3 regions of the Salipaludibacillus sp. CF4.18 genome follow, and region 2 is predicted to be linked to each of the others. Evidence: riboswitches for the same ligand, from Rfam matches in the RefSeq annotation. Region 2 holds a riboswitch; each other region holds the start of a gene.
The links. A riboswitch is a leader RNA that binds a small molecule or an ion and turns the genes downstream of it on or off. The one in region 2 is predicted to bind cyclic di-GMP.
Positions count from the first base shown of each region.

Region 1: it holds a riboswitch for cyclic di-GMP, as region 2 does, so the genes downstream of both, ACHABW_RS07550 (flagellar assembly protein A) here and ACHABW_RS04885 (response regulator transcription factor) in region 2, are expected to answer to the same signal.
Region 3: it holds a riboswitch for cyclic di-GMP, as region 2 does, so the genes downstream of both, ACHABW_RS09135 (competence type IV pilus major pilin ComGC) here and ACHABW_RS04885 (response regulator transcription factor) in region 2, are expected to answer to the same signal.

Region 1 is NZ_JBIMEV010000008.1:36,376-43,769, forward strand. Features, by position in the region: gene ACHABW_RS07535 (BCCT family transporter) at 1-844, shown strand, start outside; gene crcB (fluoride efflux transporter CrcB) at 931-1,332, opposite strand; gene ACHABW_RS07545 (fluoride efflux transporter FluC) at 1,323-1,739, opposite strand; cyclic di-GMP riboswitch class I at 1,954-2,050, shown strand; gene ACHABW_RS07550 (flagellar assembly protein A) at 2,106-4,151, shown strand; gene ACHABW_RS07555 (hypothetical protein) at 5,018-5,461, opposite strand; gene nagB (glucosamine-6-phosphate deaminase) at 5,557-6,276, opposite strand; gene nagA (N-acetylglucosamine-6-phosphate deacetylase) at 6,302-7,394, opposite strand, start outside.
Region 2 is NZ_JBIMEV010000004.1:187,076-194,469, forward strand. Features, by position in the region: gene panF (sodium/pantothenate symporter) at 1-1,447, opposite strand, end outside; gene ACHABW_RS04875 (YhdT family protein) at 1,444-1,746, opposite strand; gene ACHABW_RS04880 (NAD(P)/FAD-dependent oxidoreductase) at 1,987-2,958, shown strand; gene ACHABW_RS04885 (response regulator transcription factor) at 2,990-3,685, opposite strand; cyclic di-GMP riboswitch class I at 3,853-3,940, opposite strand; gene ACHABW_RS04890 (hypothetical protein) at 4,100-4,399, opposite strand; gene ACHABW_RS04895 (response regulator transcription factor) at 4,540-5,235, shown strand; gene ACHABW_RS04900 (HAMP domain-containing sensor histidine kinase) at 5,216-6,643, shown strand; gene ACHABW_RS04905 (S1C family serine protease) at 6,881-7,394, shown strand, end outside.
Region 3 is NZ_JBIMEV010000010.1:114,864-122,257, forward strand. Features, by position in the region: gene ACHABW_RS09120 (GspE/PulE family protein) at 1-1,561, shown strand, start outside; gene ACHABW_RS09125 (type IV pilus twitching motility protein PilT) at 1,570-2,610, shown strand; gene ACHABW_RS09130 (type II secretion system F family protein) at 2,610-3,815, shown strand; cyclic di-GMP riboswitch class II at 3,820-3,905, shown strand; gene ACHABW_RS09135 (competence type IV pilus major pilin ComGC) at 3,938-4,354, shown strand; gene ACHABW_RS09140 (prepilin peptidase) at 4,471-5,238, shown strand; gene pilM (type IV pilus biogenesis protein PilM) at 5,238-6,236, shown strand; gene ACHABW_RS09150 (PilN domain-containing protein) at 6,239-6,880, shown strand; gene ACHABW_RS09155 (hypothetical protein) at 6,877-7,394, shown strand, end outside.

The sequences.
Region 1 (7,394 bases), on a different contig from region 2:
ATTCATTGGAGGCGTATTAATTGTTCCTTCTTTATTAGCAGCACTATGGTTCACAGTTTTTGGCGGAACAGCTTTAGATATGATATTAAATGGAAATGAACAAATTGGTGATTTAGTCACGAACGAAGTTGAAGTGGCATTGTTTGCAACGCTTAGCGGACTGCCTTTCAGTGGAATTATGAGTACTTTAGCTGTATTACTAATTCTCGTTTTCTTTATTACTTCTGCCGATTCTGCCTCTTATGTTTTAGGTGCAATGACAAGCGGTGGCAGTCTAAGTCCTAAGCTATCCGTTAAAGTTATTTGGGGCTTTTTGATCGCTGGTACTGCAAGTGTTCTTTTAATCAGCGGTGGATTGGAGGGCTTACAGACCGCCTCCATTGTCGCAGCTCTGCCATTCGCTCTCATCATGATTGTGATGATTTTCTCACTCCTGATTATGATGGGACAAGATTTAAAAGCGGACAAAATTCTAAAGAACAAACGTCATACTCGCCAAGTAAAAGATGAAGTCTATGGCGGAATGCAAGAAAATATCTATGATAACTTCAAAGAAGAAGCGTACGGCGATATGAAAGACGACATTTATGAACAGGTAAAAGATGAAGTGTACGATGATTTCAGAGAAGAGGCATATAAAGATATTAAAACCGAAGTATACGACCAGGTTAAAGATGAAGTATATGATGATATTAAAAACGAGGTGTACGAGGAATTTAAAGAAAAAATTTATCAAGATCTTCGAAAGGATCTTGGCGATCAATTATCTGACGACTTTTCTCCTTCGGAAGAAAAGAAAACTGTAAAAGATTCACACAAAGATAATCCTGATAGTAAGAAATAAGCATACTAATGAAATGGAGTATGATATTAAGCTAAGAGTATTAAAAAGGGCACTCAAATGAATTTCACTTGAGTGCCCTTTTTCATTTAAATGAACTTCATCACCTGACTGCCCAGAAACATTCCAATCAGAAAAGCAATCATAGCTCCTCCTATGGATAAACTTACATATGTAATAAACTCTCGCTTTTTTTGTTTCTGTAATAAGGTCACGGCTTCTACACTAAACGTTGAAAATGTCGTGAATGCTCCGCAGAATCCAACTGCGAAAACTAAGAAAGGAAGATCATCATAAACTATCTGAGGAACTTCCTGATATACCCCTCCGAAAAATAGACCAAGAAATAAGGAGCCGAGTATATTCACCATAAGCATCGCTGTTGGTATACTTCTCTGTTTTAGGTGCGACTTCACCCACGCTCCAAGCAAATACCTGCATGAGGCGCCTAGTCCACCTCCTAATGCAACAAGCAGGATGTTCATGACCATTCCCTCGATTCCTTCTTAACACTTCTATTAGCAAGGTACTGCCCTATCATCAATCCAATAGCGGCAACAAACATCCCGCCGAATAGTGATATGAGAAGATAAGTCGCCAATGATCCCATTGAATCGGTCCCGCCTAAGAGCACAGCATCTGCCGCTAAGGTCGACATCGTCGTAAACCCCCCACAAAAACCAACACCAATCCCTTCTTTCAAAACAGGTACGATTACCTTCACAAGTGTCCATCCTGTTAATGTCCCTAACAATAAACTGCCTATGATATTTTCAATAATCGTTCCTACAGGAAACAGGAGGGTCGTCGTTTGCATATTTATCAAATATCTTAACAATGTCCCTAAAGATCCACCAAGAAAAACAGAAAGAACCACCCATCCATGTTTTTGCATCATCCCGAACGCAACCTTTCATCTTCTCTTTCATTATCATCGCATAAAGCATTTCTCAATATCAAATTAATTGTTGATAATTAAACGGGGGGTGGGGTCGTAGTATTGATTATTTTATGTTTTCAAAAAAATATATATTTAGATCTTATTTAAGTTTATAATAAAAGTAATTAGACGTTATTTACCAATTTGAATTTAACACCTTTAAACAAAAGACTGACGATAACGGCAAATCTATTGAAAAATAGAGACGCAAAGCTACAGATCTAACGGACTAATATAAATGTATGTCTTATGATGGCTGAGCTACCGAAACAGGATAATCCCTGTTTCTTAACCATAATAATATGGAAAGAGGCGGTGATAACCTTGACTCAATCATTAGTATTTCAAGGGAAAAATAGAGATTCCGTTGTTAAAAAGGCTCTCTACGAACTTCAATTACAAGAAGATGATGTAGAAATCAAAGTAATAGATTCCGGTTCCAATCGTTTATTTGGACTCAGTAAATCAAAAGTGAAAATAGAAGTAGTCATTAAAGAAAAAAATTCAGAAATACCAGAAAAGGAATTGAACTGGGAAGAGCTGCTTAAACAAGAAATCCATGACCAAAGCACTCCTAGCACTCACGCCACCGCTAACATTTCACAAGTGAATCTACTTGGAAAAGCATGGATTAAAGATGGAAACTTGTATTTTAAAGATTCAGATACTGCAAAACCAATCATAGAGCCGACAGAATCACTTCAAGTGAAGAAAAACGGGGAAATCATTAAAGAGAAAACCTTTCTCTCACAAGGTGATTCCATTACATTTGAATTAACCCCAAAAACTGTAGAAACAGCTTGGTCTCTTAAGGTTAATCAAGAGACACAGACTGTCATCCTTTCTATTAAGCCCGGATATTATTTGATTCCTTATATACCGGATCATCCACCCAATGAAAAGATAACTTTACTGCCAAAAGAAAGAAAGCAACCGAATAATCAATTGATGGAAGAAGATGTATTTGAACAATTAGCCAAAATGAAAGTCATTCATGGCATTGAAACTAATAAAATTAAAGAAGCATGCTCTACGCTGGAGGAAAAAACCTTCGTCATTGCCGAAGGACTTCTACCAAAGCACGGTAAGCACGGTGAGGTTAATTTCACTATTGATACAAAGGAAAAGAAATTAAATTTTGCTGAAAATGTGGATGGAACGATGGATTTTAGAGAATCCATTTACATTCCCTCCATCGAAGAAGGGCAACTTTTAGGTACTGTTGACGAGCCCACTGGTGGCGAAGATGGTATCACAATCTATGGCGATGTTATGAAAGCGAAGCCGGGTAAAGCAGTTACGCTGAAAGTTGGCAGTGGCGTCTCTTATCTAGAAGAAGAGAATAAACTGATTAGTACGGAGAATGGTCGTCCAAAAATCGAGAAACTCGGTCAATTAGTTCGAGTATCTGTATTACCCAAACTTTTACATCACGGAGACTTAAATCTAGAACACGGAAACATTCATTTTGTGGGCGATGTAGAAATAACAGGGCACGTAAATGAACAGATGACGGTGGATGCAGAAGGATCTGCGTTTATTCACAGAAGTGTCCTTCACAGCATAATTCAGACGAGGAACTCCATTACCGTAGCCGGGAATGCCATATCTAGTTCTTTAATCGCGGGAAAAAACAGCCTTGTATTTGATCAAATGTACACACAATTGGAGCCATTTATTCTGGAGTTTCATCAATTTCAAACGATGTTAAAACAGCTGGTCAAATCACCACACTACCAACAAATAAAACCCAACAGTCAAGGATTAGGTCCTGCCATTCGAGTATTAATGGAAACAAAATTTAAAGACTTTTCTTTAAAGTGTAAAGCGATGATCTCTTTAATCAACGATAAACAAAACTTACTCGATCGGCGTTGGCAAACCTTTGCCGGTAAAATTTATAAAGGGTTACTCGTCTATCACACTAATGCATTTAATAACCTATCCGATCTTGAAACGTTTAGTGATGAAGTATACGAACTATTGGACATTTGTCAAAGTCCCTCCAATTCAGTCTCAACTATTAAACTTTTATATACAATGAATAGTGATATACATTGTAACGGGGATGTCCAAATTGCCGGAAAGGGCTCTATTCATTCAAAGATCCATGCTGACGGCGAAGTCACGATAAAAGGGAAACTAATGGGGGGTTATATTTTCGGGAAAAAAGGTGTACGGATTGAGAATGCCGGCTCTGAATCCGGAGTGAAAACAGTGATAGAAGTTCCAGAAGATCAAACAATTGAAATAAAACAGGCTTATACGGATGTTTTTTTGAGGATAGGACAGAAGCAACTTAAACTAACTGATACCAAGACAAATATAAAAGCCTACTTGAATAATGATCATCAAATAGTCCTTTATTAAACAACTATTTTTACCTTCAGTGAGAAACTTCGCTGAAGGATTTTTGCATAAATCAAAATAATGAGGTCTCCTATGAGAAAAGTGTATCGTCTTTTGTATTTGTTACTCGGTTATCATGGATGTTAGAAAAAATTACCACTCCCTTTCCGTGGATGATCGGCGAGCCTCCTCGAACAAACTGACGCTCTGCGGGTTCTTGCTTGGATCATTTTTCCAAAGGAGTCTCCATGAATTTTTCGTTTTTGCTCTCGTTTTCGACCTGCTACGACGGTAACACCTACCTCTTTTTTCGATTTCTAATCTCCTTCATCCTCGCCTTTTCTCTCGTTTTCAACGTGCTACTTTTGTAGGTGCTACGACGGTAGCAATGTTTTCTGCGACGAGTAACCGCAGGAGCACCTACCTTTTTTTCGACTTCTAATCTCCTTCATTCTCGCCTTTGCTCTTGTTTTCAACGTGCTACTTTGGTAGGTGCTACGACGGTAGCACCTACCTCTTTTCTAGACTTCCAATCTCCTTCATTCTCGCCTTTGCTCTTGTTTTCAACGTGCTACTTTTGTAGGTGCTACGACGGTAGCACCTACCTCTTTTTTCGACTTCTAATCTCCTTCATCCTCGCCTATGCTCTCGTTTTCAACGTGCTACTTTTGTAGGTGCTACGCGGAAAGCGTCCCCCTAGAGCAAATTCTAGCCTCTCCGTTCGTAGAAAAAAACAATCTCCAAAAAACCGATAACTTTATAAATTATGGTAAAAATAAACTTAAAATGCTGTCCCGTAAAGGTTTTAAAAAACCTTAAGAGACAGCATTTTGATTTTAATATCGATTTATCAATTACTGCAAATGAATTAGCAGTATTGTAAATCACTACTCTTCCTCATCTTTAACCTCAACTGTCCGAATTGTTTGATGACGGAACTCTTGAAGCTCTCCATCCTCAGTCTCAACCATGAATTCCGATACCATATGAACGTCAAAACTTCCTGGGTCAGTGTCGACTTCAACAGTGAAACCTGTTCTTTCACCGTCTTCTTCCAAGGTTGTTTGTTGATCTACATCTACGTCCTCTCCTTCGTATTCATAAAGGACCTCATCATCTAAGGTTATTTTTTCAATCCAAGCAATACTACTGCCAAACTGGAACGTAGTTGGGTCCACTCCCTCATAAACAATATATGGCGTTGCCGAGAGGCTCCCCCCTGAATAAACCGGATTGATATTCAAATCTATATCTTCATGTTCAGAAGCTCCACCACATTGCTTAAACGTAATTAGAGAAAGAAATATAAACGTTAATGACACGAATTTCACTCTATCACCTGCTTATACTATAATAGTAATCTATTTCTATATTACTATAGATCGACAAAATATGGGTGAAATTTGGAAAAATTCCTCGAAATATTTCACAGCAAACTTCTTGCCTCTTGATCAGCTATTATTATCAAACTAGGATGTTTTTGTAAAATGGTCACCGGGAACTTATCATTTACAGCTCCATGCATTAACTGATATATTGCTTCCGCCTTTTCTGCTCCTGAAGCGAGCAACAAAATACTTTTACTTTCCATAATGGTTTGAATCCCCATCGTAATTGCCTTATTCGGAACATCCTTTTCATCAGTAAAATACCTTGCATTTGCTTCGATTGTTGAAGGAGCTAAATCTACCACTTGCGTTCTACCATGGAAGGAACTTCCCGGCTCATTAAAACCAATATGACCATTACTTCCGACACCAAGTAATTGTAAATTAATGCCTCCCAAATCTTGTATTAACTGTTCATATCGTTTGCATTCTCCAGTAATATTTTCAGCATTTCCATTTGGAAGATGGGTTTGGTCTTTTTTAAGATTCAAAAACTGAAATAAATGTTTCTCCATATAGTGATGATAGCTATTAGGGTTATTTTCTGATAATCCAATATATTCGTCTAAATTCACCGTATGCAAATCTTTTAAAGCGAGTTGTACCTGCTTTAAGTTTTGCACGAAGTATTTATAAAAACCTTCTGGTGTGCCTCCAGTTGCGAAACCAAGGACATTTATTTGTTTATTTTTTAATGAGTCAATAACGATTTGCGCCGCTTTCATACTCATTTCATGATAATTTTGTACTTTGATCATATCCAAGGTGAATATCCTCCTTTACTCATCCAAAAACTTTCGTTCCTTTTACATACGTTTGCAGGATATCAAGATTATCATTTACGACACAAAAATCAGCATCTTTCCCCGGTCGTAAGCTACCCTTTTGTCCATCAATTTTTAACTGTTTAGCAGGATTAATGGTAGCCATATTAACAGCTTCCTCAAATGAACACCCCGTGTATGTCTGCATATTTCTTACAGCCTCGTTCATTTTTATAATACTTCCCGCAAGAGTGCCATCTGCCAACTTCGCTTGCGTTGCATCCACCTGAACCTTTTGCCCCCCGAGAGAATAGCTGCCAGGTTGCATTCCCTTTGCTCTCATCGCATCTGTGATTAATACAATTTTATCTGCGCCTTTATTTTTATAAGCCAATTTAACCATTGGGGGTGAAATATGAATACCATCTACAATCATCTCTACTATAAGCTCGTCATGTAAGAGAGATGCACCCGCAACACCAATATCTCTGTGATGTACTCCCCTCATTCCATTGAAAAGATGGGTAACATGCGTGAACCCATCTTCTATAGCAGTTTTCATTTGTTTATATGTGGCATCGGAATGGCCAATAGAAGGAAGAACGCCTTCTATAAGTAATTCTTCGACCAACCCCTCATCATCTTCTTCAGGAGCCATGGTTATTAATTTTATTGCATTTCCTGATGCCTCTTGGAAAAGATTAAATAGTTCACGAGAAGGCTTCTGAATAAACTTCAAAGGCTGGGCTCCAGCGCGTTGATCAGAAATAAAAGGACCTTCTAAGTGGACACCTAATATTTCAGCCCCACTGGAATCTTTTGAACTCATCATGCTTCGAACATTTTTTAAGGCCTTTATTTTATCGTCCACAGATTGTGTCATCGTAGTTGCCAAAAAAGATGTTGTCCCTTCTTCTGGCAAAGCCTGCTTCATTGTTTCTAATGCTTTCAAAGTACCGTCCATCACATCTGCACCTGCCGCACCATGAATATGCACGTCTATAAAACCAGGTATGATTTTTACAGGTTCATGAAACGTAATTACTTCATCTATATGTTTGTTATTATCAGCAGATTTTTCAGCTATGTTTTCCAATTTCCCATTGGTTAAG
Region 2 (7,394 bases):
TTGTCGGAAAATAATAGACTTCCCGTTTGATCAGCAAGCTAGCACTAATAAACGCTAAAAGGGATAATATAACAGGGACCACCACGGCATGAACGCCAAACAGGTCACCATACTCACTATTAAATCGAAAAATGATAATGTAAGAAACGAGTCCTGTAATCATAGAAGCGATAGCCCCGTATTTATTACTGTACTTCCAATAAAGACCAAGTACGATTGGCCATATAAACGCCGCTTCTAATCCCCCAAATGCAAATAGATTTAAGTAAATCAATAATTCCGGAGGGTTAATCGCTAAAAGAAACACGATAATACCTAGAAATGCAGTCACACCCATACTTACTTTCTTCACATGGCTATACGTTGCTTTTGGCTTCATATAATTAATATACACATCCTTAACAATCGAAGAACTTACTAGTAAAAGCAGGGAGTCCACTGTTGACATCATTGCTGCAAGCGGAGCAGCCAAAACCAAACCAGCAAGCCACCCCGGTAAAACCTCCAGTGCGATTAACGGGATAACCTGATCCGCCACCTCAATACCTGGTAGAACTGGACGCGCAAACACACCAATTAAATGCATATTTAACATGATAAAACCAACAACAACCGTGCCAATCATTAACGCACGGTGCATCGACTTCGAATCCCGATAGGACATCGCACGAACGGCGACTTGAGGTAAACCAACAACCCCTACCCCAACTAAAATCCAGAAAGAAGACACGTAAAGACTGGTGAGTTGACCTTCATGACCATAAGGCGTGATGAGATTCGGATTTTCAACCATTAAATCATTAAAAATCTGATCCAACCCGCCACCGGCAATAACCACACCAATTAAGAGGATAAGTGTTCCACCAAACATGACGAATCCTTGAAGAGTATCTGTAAATGCTACTGCACGGAATCCGCCAATAATTACGTAGATTAACACAGCAATGGCAAACACGAATAAAGCTGTTTCATACGTTAGTCCTGTTAAGGACTGAATTAAGTAGGCCCCACCAATCCATTGCGCTGCCATTGCAGCGAATAAAAAAACAATGATACTAAGCGCAGAAACCAATACAACAATCGTGCTTTTATATCGTTCTCTTAAAAAGTCAATCAATGTAATTGCTTTATACCTGCGAGCAACAATTGCGAACTTCTTCCCTAATATTAGCAGGACAAAATAACCCGTCGCAACTTGTGTCATTGCAAGTAAGACCCATCCTAAACCAATCGTATACGCAGCCCCTGGTCCCCCAAGAAAGCTTGAAGCACTTCCATACGTAGCGACCATTGTCATCGCTAGAACGAGCCCGCCAAGTTCCCGGCCTCCAAGAAAATAATCACTTAAAAAAGAAGTGGATTTAGCCATTTTCCGGTTGGACCAAACCCCTATAAGAAAAATAACTACTAAAAATAGAATTAAAGGCAATAACACATCCCAATTCATGATGAATGCCCTCCATTCCCCGTGTCATCTTCATCTTCCAATGACATGTCAACAAGTACAAATTTGACAACGATAAAAACAAGGATGACCATCACAATAAAACCGACAATACAGCTCCAAAAAAACCAAGCCGGAAATCCAAATACGTATGTATATTCCTCCGGGGCTTTCGATCCCATTGTATATGCAAAACCATACCACCAAAGAATATTTACCAATGCAAGTATAACCCCGATCCACGCCTCGCGGTGCGCAATTTTAAAACGTCGCTCTGTCGTCCGCTCCGGTATTCTATACATCGTCACTGCCCCCTAGATTTTCTAACCTTCCACAATTAAATAATCGTTCTTATTTATTTACATACTAAAGAATTTTCTTTCAATGAGCAACTTCTCTTGCCTTGCAGATACCGAACGTGTTTCGTTGTCACCTTTTTTTCAATCTAGTATAATAAATCGATAATAGGACAGTTCAGGGTGGTAGTTTTTTAGAAACTGTTGTTTTGGAAGAGTAAGAAAGATAATGAGAGGGGTTTTACTATGAATATTACAGTCATAGGCGGGGGACTTGCTGGTGTTTTTGCAGCTAAAACTCTTATTGAAAAAGGAGAAACAGTAACAATTATAGAAAAAAGCAGAAGTATTGGCGGTCGTATGGCTACAAGACGTATAGGAGAAGGACGAGCAGATCACGGTGCCCAATTTTTCACTGTCCGTTCGATTGAACTCGAAAAACTAACGGAAGAATGGTTAGAGAATAAGTGGATCAAACGATGGTTTGGAGATGATTACCCAAGATATTCAGGTATGGAAGGGATGAACTCGTTCATTAAAAAAATCGCTCAAAATCTGCCTGTCACTCTTCAGGAACGTGTCGATCATATAGAAGCTAAAGACACGGAACTGATTCTATCGACTAACACAGGAAAAAAATACACCAGTGATGCTGTTGTATTAACAGCACCTGTTCCTCAAGCATTAGAATTGCTAGAAAAATCGCCAATTCACGTAACAAATCAAGATAAGAATTCCCTTGCTGCTTCAAAATTTAAACCTTGCTTCGTCGGATTACTCACACTAAAGAAACCTGTTTCTATAGGTGAGAATGGAATAATTTCTGATCACGTACCTGCTGGTGTCGATAAAATTGTAGCAAACGATCAAAAAGGAATATCCCACTCGCCAATCTTATCTGTCTATATGAACGGTGATTGGAGTAGAGATCACTTTGCCCTAAAAGATGACGAGGTGCTTAACGAAATAGTAGCTATTCTCTCACCAGACCTTATTGAATCTAATAATCTATCGGCCTATCAATTAAAACGTTGGCGCTACGCGGAAGCGACACACGTGTACAGAGAACCTTTCTTAAAACTGAAAAATTACCCGATCTTCATTGCAGGCGACAGTTTTTTAACAAAAAATGATACTAGTGGCCGAACGAGAATCGAGAGTGCTATTCTATCGGGTATTCGAGTCGGAGAGGCCACTTATCGGGATTCACGTTATTGAATTTTAAGGAAGCGAACTCTTTATAACTTCGTTACCGTTGTCCTTCAACCCACCCGCACTTAATCGCTTTTACCAGTGCATCTGTGCGGTCTCGTGCACAAGTTTTTTTAATAAGTCGACATACAATGGTACTAATCGTTGACTCGGCAAAATAAAGTTTTTCAGCGATATTTTTATTGTTTTTTCCATCAAGGATCAATTGCAGAACAATTTGCTCATTCTTTGATAATTGAAGGTCAACCTTATCTTTAATAAGAACAAGCTGTTTAATCGGCATACTTTTGTATTTAATATGATCTATCTCATTCACAATATCTTTATGAAAGTCTGCCTCTAAAAAAATTCCTGTATTTAATAAAGTTTGCAACACATTTGAATAATTATCCTTTAAATAAGATAATGAAACTAACCCGCTTATCGGAAATGATAAAGTAGTAAGTAACTCTTTATGGAGAGGATTTTTACTTATAAGTAAAATGTGACAGTCTTCTTTCCTTTTAAGTTCATGTATTTTTTCTAATATTAAATTCAGTGAATATTTATCGTCATTATCAAACGAAAAGAAAATCCAATCTTCTTTAGTGTCCTTCTGTTGTTTTAACGTAAGGGCAATAATTTCCTCTGAAATTTTTCCTCTTAAACTTCCAGACAAAATGTCGGAGCTTTGATCATAGTAGATGATTCTAGATTTAAGTGATTGTACTTCTCTTTTTTTAGTAAGATTCATTCTGAAATTCCCTCCTTAAGTAGTAATACTAGTTAACATCATTCATTACTCAGAGCAACTAAATTATATAGTATTTAAGTACTTATTTATGGAACACAAAAACCCCACCAAAAAGAATGGTGGGGTATGAAAATAAGGTTACTTATTTTCAAAAGAGTCCAACTCTTTTCGGTAACCCGGCTGTCTTAGCTTTTATAAAGCCTTAGACCCGAAGCTTTGCGTCCTTATTTTTCAATAAGTTTGCCATTATCGAAGTTTATCGAATTATAGGTAATAGGTATTAAGTAAAATTATAGTCTTTTTTCGATAGAATGTAAACGTTATATGAGAGAAACTCCGTCTTAAATAGATAAACAAAGCCTCTCAAAAGTTAATTTCCAACTAATTGAAAGGCTTTGTTCAGTTTAAATATGATTATTCGGTGTCGTATATCTCTGATTCTGTTAAGTGACCTTCTTTAATTATTGTGTCATCAATGTTATCGGACGTAACAGCAATCGGATCTAATAAAATAGAAGGAACCTCGATTTGACCGTTGTCAGTTAGTGAATCTGTCCCAATTTCTTCACCGGCAGCAATCTGCATCGCCAGTTCAGCAGCTCTATTGGCAATCAAATTAATTGATTTATACACTGTCATAGTTTGTGTGCCCTCAACAATTCGTTGAACACCATCAAGTTCAGCATCTTGACCGGATATTGCTCGAAGAACCAAAAGGAAACCACTAGTATGTATTTGTTATTCCCCTTCATGTATCATGAAGAAAAGCAGCAACATCCATGAAACGAGATAACATTAGAAAAATAATTTAAGAAAAACGCATAGCGTCAAAAAAACTAAGGAGATAACTATCAATGACGACCATATTAGTAATTGAAGACGAAGAAGCCATTAACCATGTTCTGCGCGTTTTTTTACAGCGAGAAGGTTGGCATGTTATTCAAGCATTCAACGGAAACGAGGGAATCGATGCCTATTACGATCATCACCCAGATTTAATCTTACTGGATGTGATGCTTCCTGACCGAGATGGTTGGAGCGTCCTTCATGAAGTGCGTGAAGAAAGTCAGTGCCCTATTTTAATGCTGACTGCTCTCGGTGACGTGCAGCACCGACTAACAGGATTGAACAGTGGCGCTGATGATTACATCACGAAACCTTTTATTGCCGATGAAGTTGTCGCTCGAGTTCATGCCGTCCTTAGGCGTGTGACTACCCCTTCGGAAGAAAGAGATAATTCTACCTTTACCTACGGAGAGCTCACGATAAACGAATCCACTAGAGACGTTCGTATTGGAGGAAATATTGTGGCCATCCTTCCAAGAGATTTTAAGCTTCTTCTTTATTTGGCACGAAATCCAAACCAAACATTGACGCGCGAGCAACTATTAGAAAATGTTTGGGGTCAGGACTACGAAGGCACAGATCGAGCTGTTGATTTATCCGTCAAGCGGATCCGGCAAGCATTGAAAGATTGGTCAGATGACGAAGGTGAACTAACGACAGTAAGGGGAATGGGGTATCAGTTCCGTGTCTACACGAAAAAATAAACGGATTCCACTGCTCCAACATTGGACAAGACGTTATTTAATGACCCTTGTTGTCGGACTTATTGTAATCGGGATTATTTCTGCTCTTTGGATTCGCCACACTACTATAGAAAACCGGATTGATTTAACACGGTTTATTGCAGAACAAACCGCGGCACAAGTTGTTAATTTACAAGAAGATGAGACAACCCTGGAGGACACTCCAGAAATTAATCCTCAATTTCGAGAAGAAACAGAGATTTTTGTTGTGGATCCAGGAGGTTACACGCTTTCTCCATATAACCGTCAAGGTGGTCTCTCCATTCGAAGATTCCCTACGACGATATTGGATAGCGAAGAGGATGTTCAAGTTGTTGATTTAACGAACGAAGGAGACCGTTTCTATGTCGTGAAGGCCCCTATTGAAGATCAAGACGTTCTTTTTGGCTGGGTGCTTGTTTTACAAAAAGAAGAGTTTGTAACTTCTGTCCAACAAGAATATCGCCAACTCACCATGATGCTTTTAAGTATGGCGGTTCTTGGATGGGCGGCAATCTACTTTCAATTACGCCGATTAGTTACACCGATTAAATATGTCTCTAATGGTGCTCGTAAAATTAAAGAAGGCACGTATCAAAAAATGGCACTTACTCCAGAATCTATTAAAGAGGAAGAAGTCTATGATTTAGTGGAATCCTTTAATGAGATGGCCAATCGTCTTGAACAGCTGGAAGAAACGAGGACGGCACTGCTAGCCGGTGTGACACATGAATTAAAAACACCCGTCACCTCGATTAGCGGGTTGTTGCAAGCACTTGACCAGGGCGTTGTTCAAGGAGAGGAAGCGAAATCTTTTGTGAAGTATTCATTAAAGGAAACGGAAAAACTACAAACAATGGTCGAGGATTTACTCGTTTTCAATTCTTTAGCCGTCGATGCTATTCCGATGAGGAAAGAGCCGCTGCTTATCGCCGATGAAATCAAAGATGCCGTTAATCAATGGCGGGTAAATCGTACACAGTGTGAAGTAAGACTCGACATTTCTGAAGAGGTATTGGATGTCGAGGTGGATCTTGATATCGTGCGTTTCCAGCAAATCCTAACAAATTTAATGAATAATGGTGAACAAGCGATGTCTGGAATTAATCATGGAACAATGTTTATTCATGTTTTTGTCCGTGACAAGAATGTATTTGTGCAAGTTTCAGATGAAGGGATCGGAATACCCTCTAATGAACAGGAGTTAATTTTTGAGCGCTTCTTCCGCGGTGAAGGGAAAAAGTATCAGACAAGAGGACTTGGACTTGGTTTGGCCTTGAGTCGAATGCTTGCTGAGGGGCTGGGCGGTAACCTGACACTGACTTCGAGTGGTGATGAGGGTACTGTATTCACATTATCCCTACCAATTGCATCAGGTGAAGAAAAGTAATTTGCGTTAATAAAGTTTAGTCGCGTAATGACAGTTGCGCTGCTAAACTTTTTTTATTTGCCTCTGTTATGATGATTTTTCAATATCGTCATTCATTTTTTAACAGAGTCTTTTAGTAAAAATGGAAAATTACTTTTTCACACTTTTTGAGATTTCCGACATCTAGCCGACATAATCGAAGTCTATTATTAGAATCAGTTAAGAAATGCATTTGAAAAAAGAAAGGGGATTTTATATATGAGTAACTATGATGAGTATAAAGATGAAGAAACGGAAAAATCAAATCCGTCAGAGAGGGAAACGATTGAGACCTTAGTAGTCCCTGAGAAAAAACAAAAATCAGCTGGATGGCTTCGTACCTATATTTTCCCTACAGGAAGTGGTTTTATTGGAGCAACTATAGCAGTGTTAATTTTGTTTCAAACGGAGATTGTCGGCCCTGTTACGGCAGAAGAAAACCCGGATTCCACCAATGAAACAGCAGAACAGTCATTAGAAGCAACAGAACTATCTAGTATGTCAGGAGACGCTTTGATAATTGAAGATGTCATCGAAAGTGCTTCAAAGTCAATCGTAGGAATCGTTAATATCCAGCAAGAATCTTGGCAAACACCTACTGGTCAAACAGCGCAGTCGGAAGAAGGCGTAGCAGCCGGAACTGGTTCCGGTGTCATTATCGATACAAACGAAGATTACACATACATTGTTACGAATAACCATGTTACGGAAGGCGCCAATGAGATTGAAGTTT
Region 3 (7,394 bases), on a different contig from region 2:
AAAACTTGGAGATTCTTTGCTGCAGCAAGGGTTTATTACTGAACAGCAGTTAATCGAAGTATTAGAATTTCAACTAGGAATCCCTCATGTCAGTTTATACCGATATCCCATTGATCAGAAAATGGTCTCGCTTATCCCAAAGGAAATGGCTATGAGAAATTATATCATGCAATTGAAATTGGAGGGTGATAAATTATTTATTGCCATGGCGGATCCAATGGATTATTTTACGATAGACGACATCAGGTTATCAACCGGATTTCAAGTAGAAGTTGCAATTGCTACAAAAGACGACATTATTCGTACGATTAATAAATACTATGATCTTGATGACTCTGTTGAAAACATGTTAGGGGAAGAATTCAATCCCGAACAGCAAGAGGAGGAATCAATTGCCGAAGAAGATTCTCCGATGGTGAAGCTTGTAAATCAGTTACTCCTTCGGGCTATACAAGAGAGAGCCAGTGATATTCATGTGGACCCTCAGGAAGATAAGGTGAACATTCGATATCGTATTGATGGTGTACTAAGAACCGAACGGAATTTACCTAAACATATGCAAAGCATGTTAATTGCGAGAATTAAAATTATGGCTAATCTTGATATTACAGAATCGCGAGTCCCTCAAGATGGGCGAATCAAGATGAACGTAGAATTTCACCCTGTCGACTTAAGAATATCGTCACTGCCAACTGTTTATGGTGAAAAAGTAGTGATGAGGATACTAGACTTGGGAAACGCCATAAATGATTTGCATAAACTAGGATTCAGTCCGACGCATCATGAGAAGTTTAAATATCTTTTGAAGCAGCCTAATGGAATCATCTTGATAACAGGTCCAACAGGTTCCGGGAAATCATCCACGTTATACGCGGGCTTGAACGATTTAAACAGTGATCAGGTAAATATTATTACTGTAGAAGACCCTGTGGAATATCAAATTGAGGGGATTAATCAAATCCAAGTAAATACCAAAGTAGGCATGACTTTTGCTAATGGACTCAGATCAATATTAAGACAGGATCCCGATATAATTATGGTCGGTGAAATTAGAGATTCTGAAACAGCAGAAATTGCGGTAAGAGCTTCATTGACTGGCCATCTTGTTCTAAGCACAATTCATACGAATGATGCGATCAGCACCGTCAATCGACTAATCGATATGAAAATTGAACCGTTTCTATTGGCATCGTCCCTGTCGGGTATTATTTCACAAAGACTCGTTCGAAAAATCTGTCGGGATTGCAAGGGAACAAGAGAAGTAACAAAACGGGAAGCGGATATTTTCCAGCGACATGGAGTGATTATAGACCAACTTTCTTACGGCAAAGGTTGTCCTACGTGTAACATGACCGGCTATCGCGGAAGATTAGCTATTCATGAAGTGTTGACCTTAGACGATACGATTAAAAATATGATAATGAACGAAAAAACAGGCTCGGAAATTAGAGATTATGCACACTCAATGGGAATGAATTTCCTCATTGATGATGGACTTTATAAAATCAAACAAGGTATAACCACCACCGAAGAAGTTTTAAGAGTGGCAACAGATAAGTAGGTGAAACATTGAAAGAAAAAATAGATTTATTATTTGAAAAAGCAGTGAATGTTCAGGCATCTGACCTACATCTAACAATTGGTATGCCACCGATATTTCGTATACATGGTGACTTGGTAAAAGTAGATGAAGACAAGATATCGCCGGAAGAAATGGTCGGAATCACGGAAGCACTGCTTCCTAGCAGTCACTTAGAAATTTTGAAAGAAAAAGGAGAAGTCGATTTTTCCTATGGTATTCCGCAAGTGTCACGATTTCGGATTAATGCTTATTATCAACGATCTCACGTGAGTTTTGCGATTCGAATTATTCCAATGGGAGTTCCTAGTCTCGAAGATTTACAGCTTCCGCAATTACTAAACAAAATTGCGGAAAAAAAGCAAGGTCTTGTGCTTGTTACTGGACCAACGGGAAGTGGAAAATCAACAACTCTAGCAGCGATGTTGAAGTACATTAACCACTCATTTAAAAAACATATTATTACGCTGGAAGATCCAATCGAGTATTTGCACAAACATGATAATAGTATTGTGGACCAACGGGAAGTTGGTTTTGATACAAAATCATTTGCGAATGGTCTTCGGGCAGCTTTAAGACAAGATCCGGATGTCATTCTTGTCGGGGAAATGAGAGATTTAGAAACGATTTCTACCGCTATTACAGCTGCTGAGACAGGTCACTTAGTCTTAGCGACTTTACACACGTCAAGTGCACCGGCGACTATCGATCGAATTATCGATGTGTTTCCATCTGAACAGCAAGCGCAAATTAGAATTCAACTTGCTTCCGTTTTGACTGCGATTATTTCACAACGGTTATTTCCTTCAACTAATCATCGCAGTAGAAAAGCAGCTACAGAAATTCTGGTAAATAATTCTGCGATTGCAAATATGATCCGGAATGAAAAAATTCACCAGATTTATAATGTCATGCAGACAAGTCGCAGTGAGGGTATGCACACACTTGAGATGTCACTTCGAGAACTACTTAGGCGGAACGAGGTAAGTCACGAAGAGGTAGCTCCGTACTTACAAGAGAGGGATTCCTAATGGCTCAATTTAAATACGAAGGTAAACTGAAAAATGGGACAAAGAAGCAAGGGGTTGTCTTAGGTCAAACGCGGCGGCAAGCCATTCAAAAGCTACGGGCACAAGGAGTCGCACAAGCTTCTCTAACAGAAGTAGCTCCATCGTTATTAAATAAAGAGATTTCACTAGGTAATCCGGTTAAATTACAGGATTTTGTATTGTTTCTAAGACAGTTTGCTACATTACTCAAATCAGGTGTTTCTCTCTTGGACACGACAATGATCTTGTCGAAGCAGACAGACAGTAAAGTTTTAGGAAGGGCCCTTGCACAAATAGCCGATGAGTTATTAACAGGAAAAGCATTTTCAGACGCTGCCTCAGAACATAAAAAAGTGTTTCCGCCTATTTTCCTTAATATGGTCCGTGCAGGTGAAGTAAGTGGGTCATTAGATGAAACGTTAGAGCAACTCGCTTTGCAGTTTGAAAAACAGCATGAAACAAGGCAAAAAGTAAAAGCAGCTCTAGCTTACCCTGCTATTGTGGGAGTGGTTGCCATCGGTGTGGTAATCTTTCTGCTATCATCCGTTGTCCCAACATTTGCAAGTATGTTGAGTGATGTCGGAGGTGAACTCCCGTCAATTACCCTATTTGTATTAGGGGCAAGTGATTTTGTGTCTGGATTTTGGTGGTTGCTGATCTTATTACTAGTTATGTTAATTGTTTGTCTATGGGCGGTTCAACAAACTCCCAAAACGAAATATTACTATGACTATGCATTGTTAAAAATGCCGATTTTTGGTTCGCTATTGCAAAAAGCAGCGTTAGCTAGAATGTCTAGAACTCTTAGTACATTATTCTATAGCTCTGTTCCAGTATTACAATCGATGCAAATTGTTGAAAAGGTAGTCGAGAATGAAGTGATTTCCCAATCTTTGAAACAGTCACGTGAAGCGTTGGAAAGAGGACAAAAACTAACGACTCCGATGAAAGAGCACTGGGTTTATCCTCCATTGGTGATTCAAATGATTTCGATAGGTGAGGAAACAGGAGCATTGGATGACATGTTAGTAAAAATTGCAGATTTCTATGAGAAAGAAGTAGAATATGCAACGGACAAATTAAAAGCATTAATTGAACCGGTAATGATTATTTTATTAGCGGTCGTCGTAGGAACAATCGTTATTTCGATTATGGTGCCGATGTTCCAAATTTATTCAGAAATATAAATGAGATAGCAAAGGAAGCGATGAAAGATGATCGATTTAAATGGGTACTTGGATCATCAGGAGTGAGTAGTGCAACCGGCCTTCTCTATAAATAAAAGATTAAAAAAGAGGAGAGAAAAAACATGATGAAAAAGCTAAGAAAAATGTTGAAGAATGAAGATGGGCTTACGCTTATTGAATTATTGGTAGTTGTTGTTATTTTGGGGATTATCGCTGCAATTGCGATTCCTAGTGTGGGGAGTTTAATTGAAAATTCAAGAGATGATGCTTCTAAAGCAAACGCACAGCAATTGATTAGTGCAGCAAGATTGTATGAAGCTTCTAATCCAAATGCTACTGAAGTTTCGATTGATATTGATGGTTTAGTAAGTGGTGGTTTCCTTGTTGATGATATGGAAGACCCGCATAGCAATGCGAATGATCAATCGTATACAAGTGGAACGGTTACATTTGTTGAAGGTGGAGATCATACTGTTGAATTGGTAGGAATTAAAACAGTTTCTGGTACACGAAACAATCTATCTATTGCTGATTCATAAAAATGTAGTAATTCAATAATTATCCCCCACTCTTGTGGGGGACATTTCTTTATAATGATCTTCTAAGTTTGATACCATAGAAAACTTTAGATTTAAATATGAAAGGAAGCATGTCCATGGAAGTTCTTTTTCATGTATACTTATTTGTAGTAGGAGCAATATTCGGGTCCTTTTATAATGTTGTAGGCTTGCGGATTCCTGCGGGCGAATCGATTGTTACTCCGAGATCAAACTGTCAAACTTGTAAGCGAACACTTACATGGAAAGAGCTTATACCGGTTGTATCCTATGTGGTACAGCGGGGACATTGCAAAAAATGTGCATCATACATATCGGTAAAATACCCATTATTTGAACTGGCAACAGCAATTCTATTCTCACTTTCTCCTATCATTGTTGGATGGTCGATGGAATTAGTAGTTGCTCTTGTTTTTGTTTCGATGTTAATCATTATTACAATATCTGATTTAGAGACAATGCTGATCCCAGACAAAGTACTATTGTTTTTTTTAGTTCCGCTTCTCCTATTAAGAGTGATCGAACCGTTACCAAATTGGTGGGATAGTCTTGCCGGAGCAGCATTTGGTTTCCTCTTATTTTTGCTCTTAGCAATTCTAAGCAAGGGCGGCATGGGTGGAGGAGATATCAAGTTAATGGCTGTAATTGGTTTGGTACTAGGTTTTTCAGGAACATTATTAACGATATTTTTATCGTCATTCCTTGGGGCTGTGTTTGGTATTATCGGACTTATAACTGGTAAACTAAAAAGAAAACATCCAATCCCTTTTGGACCTTTTATTGCCCTAGGAGCAATTCTAAGCTACTATTTCTATGATCCAATACTAGATTGGTATGTCAACTTACTACTTAATGGAGGTTTCTAATGACAGGTTTATTAAATTTCAGAAAACAAGATCATGTAAGCTTACAATTTAAAGATCACGTCATCCGTTGTGTCATAACAAAAGAAGCCTCGGAAGCATCTATGGTGGCATTCTATGAGAAAGCAGTTCCTGAAGGTATCATAGAAAAAGGAAAAATTATTGATGAAACTAATTTCGTTCTGATTTTAGAAGAGTGTATCGCGAATTGGAAATTAAAAAGAAAAAGCATTAAATTTCTCGTCCCTGACTCTTCGATTTTCTTTCGGAAGCTGTCTCTTCCTAATAATCTAACGAAAGAAGAAATACGAGGTCATATTAATTTTGAAATAGGAACCTCTATTCATCTTCCTTTTGAAGATGCTTCTTTTGATTTTCATATTTTAGATTCTGAGGAAGAAACGGAAACGATTGAGATTCTTTTTTTTGCGGTTCCAGAACCGTTATTAAAACAGTATGTTAAGCATTTGGAAGACGGAAATACAAAACCAGATGTTGCAGATGTCGCAGCGTTGTCTCTTTACCGATTCTATTACTTGAATTATTTAGATCAGATAGATGACGATGCTCACATTATGTTATTGGAATGGGACATGACTTCGATAAATGTTAGTGTCTTCAACCATCATAAACCGATTTTTCTGAGGAGTATTCCTCATTACTTAGATGTAGAAAATTGGGAAATGACGCAAGAGGATTCTCTTGTAACGTGGAAAGATATTAATAGTGAAAAGATAGATGGTGATCTAGCTGATTCGTTTACGGAAATTGAACGAGTCATAGATTTTTATAAATACACCTTGTTTAAAGGTGAGAAAGAAGTGTCAAAAATCTTTCTAACGGGAGATCATCCAATGTTAATGAAGGTTAAAAAAATGCTGGAAAATTCCACGGGTCTGGAGATAGAGATGAAACATTCTATAGGTGATATTATTGAAGATAATAGTAATGTAGCTAACAAATTTCTTCTCCCTCTAAGCCTTTGTCTAAAAGAGGTGTAGTGATGAACGTTGAGATTAATTTACTTCCGAAAAAAGCAAGGGGTAATCGCATTCAACTTCTTCTTCTGTTTCTTTTAATTATCACGATGATGATGGTAGTCGTATTTGGCTTTCTTTTTCATCAAAATCAAGAGCAACGAAGTCAACAGTTGGAAAGAGAGATTGAAAATGTTAGAGCAATGCAACAGGTTATTACTGCGAGACAAGCTAATATGGGTTCAGACGGAAGTAAGTTGGAATCGGCAGTGGAAGAATTAGAGGGGCAACGAAAGCCAATATCTCGATTACTAGAGACATTTGTCCGTCAACTTCCTGAACGCGGCTTTATTGAAACGTTTGAATATCAAGAGGAAGGTATTATTACTGCGGATATTCAATTTGATGAACAACGAGAGGCAGCAAGCTTTCTCCATGCCGTTGATGAGCTAGTTGTTGTCGAAGAAGCGATGATTGATGAAATGTTAGCAGAAGAAATTATCTTAAATGAAGATGAATGGAATGAAGAGGTATTACCCAGGTATGTCGCTAGTTTTACGATTACTCTTGACACAAAAATGCTTTTAAGCCCTGATTTGTGGGAGGAACAACTAGAAGATGAATTAGGAGAAGTGCTTGACGAGGGAATGGAAGGTGAAAATGAATGAATGTAGAAAATAAAAGAATTCGGTTCCTTGCTATTTCCTTAATAAGTCTTTTCGCTGTAGGTTTACTGGCATATTATCTTTTAGTTATTCAACCACTTAACGAGCAAATTTCTGACCAGGAAGATCAACTTATGACCGAAGAAGACATTTTATACTCTTTAGAAAACTCCCAGGAGGAGACTGTTGAATACGAGGACCATCAAATCACTTCACTTCTCAAGCGAGTTCCTGTACATCCTTGGATTGATCATTGGATGATTGATATTGAGAGATTGGAAATCGTCTCTGACATCTCTATAGAGGAGTTTGTTTTTTCGAAAGATATATTGCTCAGGCCATCATTTGATAATATCGAAGAAGAATCAGAGGAAGCAGAAGAAAGAATTACCGATCAAAATGAACCTGCAGAGGAGCTTGATACTGATATAGAAGATGTCGAGGATCCAGTTGTAGTTGAAACCGATTCAACTCAACAAGATATAAATGGAATAACAGCTAGCTTAACTGGGCACGC